DNA from 2 places in the Paenibacillus sp. LBL genome. Region 1 is predicted to be linked to the other one. Evidence: riboswitches for the same ligand, from Rfam matches in the RefSeq annotation. Region 1 holds a riboswitch; the other holds the start of a gene.

Evidence for each region. A riboswitch is a leader RNA that binds a small molecule or an ion and turns the genes downstream of it on or off. The one in region 1 is predicted to bind S-adenosylmethionine.
Region 2: another riboswitch for S-adenosylmethionine. It lies ahead of M2277_RS19880 (methionine ABC transporter ATP-binding protein); the one in region 1 lies ahead of metA (homoserine O-acetyltransferase MetA).

The regions. Positions count from the first base shown of each region.
Region 1 covers NZ_JARXYU010000001.1:1,032,262-1,036,082, forward strand. The annotation lists gene M2277_RS04995 (aminotransferase class I/II-fold pyridoxal phosphate-dependent enzyme) at 1-206, opposite strand, end outside; gene M2277_RS05000 (PLP-dependent transferase) at 203-1,387, opposite strand; gene metA (homoserine O-acetyltransferase MetA) at 1,412-2,329, opposite strand; SAM riboswitch class I at 2,462-2,590, opposite strand; gene corA (magnesium/cobalt transporter CorA) at 3,033-3,821, shown strand, end outside.
Region 2 covers NZ_JARXYU010000010.1:25,521-29,341, reverse strand. The annotation lists gene M2277_RS19885 (methionine ABC transporter permease) at 1-588, opposite strand, end outside; gene M2277_RS19880 (methionine ABC transporter ATP-binding protein) at 588-1,604, opposite strand; SAM riboswitch class I at 1,712-1,858, opposite strand; gene M2277_RS19875 (Cthe_2314 family HEPN domain-containing protein) at 1,980-2,699, opposite strand; gene M2277_RS19870 (UbiD family decarboxylase) at 2,746-3,821, opposite strand, start outside.

The DNA of each region.
Region 1 (3,821 bases):
GGCGGGTTGAAAATATCCTCATGGTGAAACGTGGAGGCTTGATATATCGGAACACTCGATGCACCGGTTGCCCGGTCGATCTCTCCGCCGAAATGAAGCAATTTGGTTTCAAATCGGAGTTCATCGCCTTCGCGACCTTTTTTTCCCGGCACGCTGTTGCCGTTGACTTGTGACTCCAATCCTGATGGACCTTTATCGATACTCATTCTCCGGTGCTCCCTTCCACTTCAGCCATGGCTGCGTTCAGGGCAGCATCCAGATCAGCGATCAAATCCTCCGCATGCTCAATGCCAACCGAGAACCTCAGCAAACGGTCATCTACACCGATAGCCTCGCGAATCTCAATCGGGATATCCGCATGAGTCTGGACGGCCGGGTACGTCATCAACGATTCCACACCGCCCAGACTTTCGGCAAACGCAATCAGTGTAATATGTCTTAGTACAGGCTCTACATAGCGGGCGTCTTTCACCTTAAACGAGAAGATGCCCGTGTTGCCGCTGGATTGACGATTCTGTATGTCATGCCCCGGATGATCCGGCAGTGCAGGATAAAACACTTCGCCAATCGCAGGGTGTGTGGTCAAGAATGTAGCAAGCGCAGTTGCATTACTTTCATGCCGCTCCATCCGAAGCGCAAGTGTCTTCATTCCCCTCATCAGCTGATAGGAATCAGACGGGCTTAATACTGCGCCAATGGAGTTGTGCAGGAAAGCCATCTCCTCTGATAACTCTTTGCCTTTCGTTACGATAATGCCGGCCAGCACATCATTATGTCCTCCCAAATACTTGGTGGCACTATGTATGACGATATCTGCCCCAAGCTCAATCGGTCTTTGGAAGTATGGAGTTAACAGTGTATTATCCACGATGCTGATGAGCTGATGATGTCTTGCCCATGTACAGACAGCTTCGATATCCGTAATCATCATAAGCGGATTGGTCGGTGTCTCGATAAACACAGCCTTCGTGTTTGACTGCCTGGACCGCTCCAGTGCATCCATGTCATTCGTATCCACATAGGTCGCCGTTACGCCGAACTTGGACATAATCCGCTCTAACAGCCGGTACGTTCCTCCATACAGATCCAGCGAAACAATCAGATGATCCCCCTGACCGAAAAGGGAAAATATCGTCTGCAGCGCAGCCATGCCTGAGCTGCATGCAAATCCGGCATCACCGGATTCCAGCTCTGCGCAGGCATCCTCCAATACCGATCGGGTGGGATTTTTCGTGCGGGCATAATCAAAACCCGTGCTCTGCCCTAATTTCGGATGACGGTAGGCCGTCGCTTGATATATCGGAAATGTAACTGCACCTGTCACCGGCTCCTGCACCGATCCGATCTGTGCCAGCCGGCTCTCTATACTTAATGGTTTCTTCTCCATCACTTACTCTCCTCCTGTACGCTGCTATATTTGCGGACCAATATCGTATGGCGTTTCTTGATATACATAGTAATTGAGCCAATTAGTAAATAATAAATTTGCATGCGCACGCCATATGGATGGAGGCGTTCTGGTTGGATCATCATTCGGGTAATAATTGCGCGGCAGGGCAATGTCCAATCCTTTGGCAGCATCGCGGTCATATTCCCACTTCAGAGAGTCTGCATCATACTCGGAATGTCCTGTGGCAAAAATCTGTTTTCCGTCCCGGCTTGAAACCAAGTAGATTCCTGCTTCCTCCGACTCGGACAGGATGACCAGATCGTCAATCCCTGTAATGTCCTCGCGCCGAAATTCCGTATGACGGGAGTGCGGAACAAAGAACAATTCGTCAAAGCCGCGAAGAAGCTTGGTACACGCCTCATTAATCGTATGAGGGAATACGCCAAAGCATTTTTCCTCCAGGCTGTACTTGGGCACACCGTAATGATAATAAAGCCCTGCCTGAGACGCCCAGCAGATGTGCAGCGTGGAAGTCACATGCGTCTTGCTCCATTCAAAAATCTCGGTGAGCTCATTCCAGTAATTTACTTCTTCAAATTCCAACTGCTCCACCGGGGCTCCTGTAATGATCATGCCGTCAAAACGGCGGTTCTTCACTTCCTCAAAGGTTTTGTAAAAGGATTCAAGATGCTCTGCCGACGTGTTCTTCGAAACGTGGGAGCTGGGATGAAGAAGCACAACGTCCACCTGAAGAGGGGAGTTACCGATCAATCGTAGCAATTGCGTCTCCGTGGTTTCCTTGGTAGGCATCAAATTCAGAATAGCTATCCGCAATGGGCGGATATCCTGGTGAAAGGCATGGCTTTCATCCATTACAAAAATGTTTTCTCCAGCCAGAACTTCCTTTGCCGGCAAGGCATCCGGAATTTTAATTGGCATAAGGGCTCACTCCTTCAAATTGTGAAATGATACATCCATTTAAGCTGTGAGAAAGAGCGTTAGACTGTATAAACGCAAGAATGACCTTTCTCAAGTAGAGAAAGGTCATCATATACGTATCACAATGCGCCTCTCTCATCTGTCAGGCTATACGCGGCTCATAAGAATCGTCGTATCTCCTGCAAGAATTAGCACCGTGCGATGTTGCCGCCGGTTGCCGGGTTTCATAGGGCTAGTCCCTCCACCTGCTCTTGATAAGATTTCGCTTTATTCAATTGTCTTCAAACATGGTTCGTAATTGATATTTACTTTAAATCATCCGCAATTGTTCGTCAAGAACCTTTTCGTTTAATCCGTCACACTTCACCGTGGGCTCCCATACCCTGTACTAGGGTCTTGCATACGCCGGATTTCAACTTGAAAGGTCCCACACCCGGCGTTATACTAGACAAGTGCTGTTTGAAACCGAGTATGAAAGAGGTGACATGGAAGATGGACGGTGACCCGAGCCAGAAAGTGGATGCACAAGACGCACAACCGCATAGGATTAAGATCAGCTTACCGGCAGAGGGCAGCGTTATTTTTCATGCGCTTTTATCGTATTCATCCCTTCCTTAGATTATGCCTGTACGCCGGTTAGCTGATATCCTGTGCCTTTACTGCTTAACCAAGCAGCTTGTAATTGACAAAGGAGTGATATCAGATGAAAATCCGGTTGGTCGATTCGGGTGTATTTACCCCTGTTGAAGACATCGAAATGACGCTGACAGCTCCGGCCAGCGGCTTCTACTGGCTGGATGCAGACGTGGATGATTTAGCCGAGCTGCAGCCCCTCTTCTCCCTGCATGATCTTGCAGTTGAGGACTGTCTCAGTGAAGAGGAACAGCGTCCCAAAATCGAAATATATGAGAACCATTATTTTATCGTCGTGAACAGCATCCGGTTTGACGACGAGGAAATTTTTCTTCGGGCATTAAACGTTTTCCTGGGCAGACATTTTATTATTACGGTAACCAAGCAGAAGATTCATGAACTCCGTTCGGTGAAGCCGCTCCTTTGGGAGGATGAGGTTAGCACGCCTGACCGTTTCCTCTATCTGTTGATCGACCTCGTCACAGACAATTATTTCTCTGTCGGGGACCGCATTGAAGCACGGATCGAGAAGCTGGAGGAAGACATCCTCATGCATACCAAGAAATCTCATCTCAGTGAAATCATCGGCCTGCGCAGTGAAATCCTGTGGCTAAAAAAAGTCCTTGGACCTCAGAAGGAAGTTATCAACACCTTGAACAAAAAGGATCTCCGGCTAATCGATGACCAACTGCAGAAATATTTCAGTGACATCTATGAGAATGCCGTTAAAATTTCAGAAACGTTTGAGACCTATCGGGATCTCATGGGTAACCTTCGCGAGGCTTACCAATCCAGTATCGCCAATCGGGCGAATGAAATTATGCGCGTCTTCACGGCCATTACAACCATCTTCATTCCA
Region 2 (3,821 bases), on a different contig from region 1:
CAGAATCATGATCTCCGTCTCATAACGGTAATAGCCGTACTTGATGGCCAAATCCCCTAAACCGCCGCCGCCGACCTGACCCGACATCGCCGTATAGGATACCAGGGTCACAATCGTGATGGTCATGCCCGCCAGCAAACCCGGACGAGCCTCTGGAAGAAGCACCCTCCACACGATTTGGCTTGTCGAGGAGCCCATGGCATGAGCGGCTTCAATGACGCCTTTGTCCACTTCATTCAGGGCCGTCTCCACCAGTCTGGCGAAGAACGGTGCTGCCCCCACAACGAGCGGCGGAATGGTTCCCAGGACGCCGTACGATACACCCACAAGCGACTTCGTAATCGGGATCATCGCAACGATCAGGATGATGAACGGAACCGAACGCAGGATGTTCACAATGAACGACAGGATCGAATATCCGAAGCGCACCAAGCCCGATGTGGATCTTGCAGCCATATACAGCAGCACGCCAACCGGCAGCCCGATAATGAAGCTGAACAAAGCCGAAGCCCCCAGCATTCGCAGGGTATCCAATGTTGCCGTACCGATTTCTTTCCAGTCGATCTGGGTAAAATCGAGCTCCAACATTAATGAATCACCTCCACGTCTAATCCTTGTTGAAGCAGCTTCCGAATCGTCTCTTCGATGGCTCTCTCTTCCCCTTCGAAGCGTACGATGAGCTGACCATACGGTGTTTCCTTGATCGTGGAGATCGTGCCCTGCAGAATCGCAAAATTCACGCCCGTCTCATGAACGGTATGGGATAGAATGGAATCGTACGTTTTCGATCCCAGGAACGTAATTTGCACCGCTTGGGAAGAGCTGTTCGCCTGACCCTGCATGGCCAGCCGGAGCGCTTCTCCGCTGTCCAATTCTTGACGGATGAATTCCTGCGTCACCTCATGTTTAGGTTTCAGGAACACTTCCGTCACCGGCCCCTGCTCCACAATGCCGCCCTGATGAATAACGGCCACCCGATCACATATGCTCTGGATGACATGCATCTCATGGGTGATCAACACAATCGTGAGATGAAATTTCTTGTTAATATCCAGCAGCAGGCGCAGGATCGAATCCGTGGTCTGCGGATCCAGCGCTGAAGTGGCCTCATCACACAGCAGAACCTCCGGATCGCTTGCCAACGCTCTGGCTATGCCGACCCTCTGCTTTTGCCCTCCTGACAGCTGGGACGGATACTTGTCCCGGTGAGCCTCCAAGCCAACCAAGGCCAACAGCTCGGATACTTTGCGTTCCATCTCAGCCTTCGGCGTCTTGATCAGCCGCAGCGGAAAGGCAATATTATCGTAAACCGTTGCGGATGACAGCAGGTTAAAGTGCTGAAAGATCATCCCGATTTTGCGACGCTCTGCTTGAAGCTGCTTCTTGCCGAGCAGTGTCAAATTCTTACCGTTAACCCACACCTCGCCGGAGGTGGGACGTTCCAACAAATTGATACAACGGATCAATGTACTTTTACCTGCGCCGGAGTGTCCGATCACACCGAAGATTTCTCCTTTTTCAATCGACAAATCCAATTCGGACAAGGCTGTGGTTAGCGTTCGGGCTTTTCCGTACTGCTTCGTCAATTGCTTGAGCTCAATCAATCCGATAATCCTCCTTTTTCCATAGCCTCATATCTATTTACCCAAAATAAAAGAGCCTCTTTTTGTAGAATCAAAAAGGGCTCTCTTTACGTAAAAGTCAACGCCTTTTCTCATCTGTCAAAGCCATAGGATGATCCTGCAGCTTTGAAGGAATTAGCACCATGTCACTCCATCCGTCATCGCGTTACGCGATATACGCTGGAGCCGGTTGCCGGGCTTCATCGGGCCTGTCCCTCCGCCTCTCTCGATAAGAAAACATCGATATGAAATTTTTCCAATTAATTTGATCTGATTTAATAACATTTAATGAATGCAATAGTTAGTATAGATTCTTTTCAGGTTTTTGTCAAAAGGAATTTCATGGCGATTTTGTGCCTAAACCCGCACTCCTTTTTCCGCCCAGATCCGATTAGTATATCGATACGAGGCAGCCAAGCTTCGGCATACCATATCCACACCCTGCTTAAGATCCTCGAGGTGCTGGTCGATATCCTCCAGCTCGATTTTATCCGACAGTCCCTGATGGCGCTGCCACAGATCATCCTGCATCTCTGAATTCATATAGTGGATCTCAGCGTTGCGGCGTTTCCGAAGTGTGTTCAGCGGTATTTTATAGCGTTCCTTGATGGCCTCCAGCTCGGACGCCAGCTCACCGTGTGCCTTTAGAAACTTGAACTGCCGCAGTGCCGTAAAGTAGGAGAAATGAGCCTTAACCTTCGAGGTGTGGAGATCATACAGCTCATTAAGCACCGTACCCAGCTTGTCAAGGATGGAGAATACGCGTATAAATCCGTTTTTGTAAAAATACACATACCTTTGATACTCGCCCTGCTCCTGAATTGACATATCATCGATATAACCCGATTTAACCGATTGACTGAAATGCTTGGCCGCATTCCAGCTCTGCTCCAGCTCATCAAGGGATACAATCAATCCGCGGGTCCAAATCTCAAGCTTGCGAAAATCATGCGTTGGATCCTGATGTTTCTCCATTTCCTTTTGCAGCAGCCGGGTTGTCTTGACCATCGATTCGATGGCCTCCTCAAGCAAGCCATTGTTGTGTCGGGGCTGTTCCCCGAGTAACATTCGCAGCATGGCGGTACCCCCTCGCGTCGTCAGATTAACCTTCTTTCATGAATTGCTATTTGCCAAAATAATCGCTCCAGCGAGCATCCACCGTCTGCACGATATCTTCTCGCGGGGACAGCTCCTCCGGATATCCCGGTTTCATTCGTGCATCAATAACCAGCGGAAGTTTATAGGATAGATGATGATGCTGGATATCAGCTGCCGCATGAATATCCGTTGCCGGATTGAAGCGGGTGAAAACCGTCCACAGGAATGAGGTTTGTGTGGCCGCTGCCGCTTCGGCATCATCAACCACAATCACCAACGGCCATGCGGTATCCCGTGCTTTTAAATACCCCATCACTTGCTGGGTCAGTCCGGGATCGTCCTCATAGGATGCCCCCGAAACGACCAGACAACCCCCACAGTATGGAGCCATTTGAGATATGCCCGGAATTTCACCTTCGGTATAACTGCGCGGCAGCTCACGAATTGGCCGACCGATACCCATGAGCACGGCCTTACTGCCATGATTGAGCTTATTCCCCGTATAATCCAGGGTATCATGGGACGTTTTATTAAATATAAACAAATCTGATGCCGGATTAAACCGTTCCAATACCGCTTCCAATGTTTCACGAAAATCGGACAGATCGAGCGGACGGTTGGTCAGGAGCAGCATTTTGGTTAGTGACAACTGCCCTTCGCCCAAAATTCGGAATGCGGACACAAGCGCCTCACGGGAATAGCTCTCCCGTACGACAGCTGCGGTTAAGGCATGGAAGCCGGTTTCCGCATAAGTCCACAAGGAGCGTACCGATGGCATAACCATCGGGAATGCCGGGGAGAGTAGCCGTTGGAGGAATTCACCCAGGTAATAGTCCTCCTGCCGCGGTTTACCGACGATAGTAGCCGGATATATCGCCTCCTTGCGATGCCACATATGCTTCACATGCAGGACCGGGAAATCATGGGCAAGGGAATAATAACCGTAGTGGTCCCCAAAAGGGCCTTCCAGACGGCGTTCATGCGGTGGCACCACACCGCTAATCGCAAATTCCGCCTCTGCCGGAATGCGATGTCCTCCCAGCGGGTTGTCGGTCATTGGCAGTTTCCCGCCAAGAATGAGGGAGGCCAGGAGCAATTCCG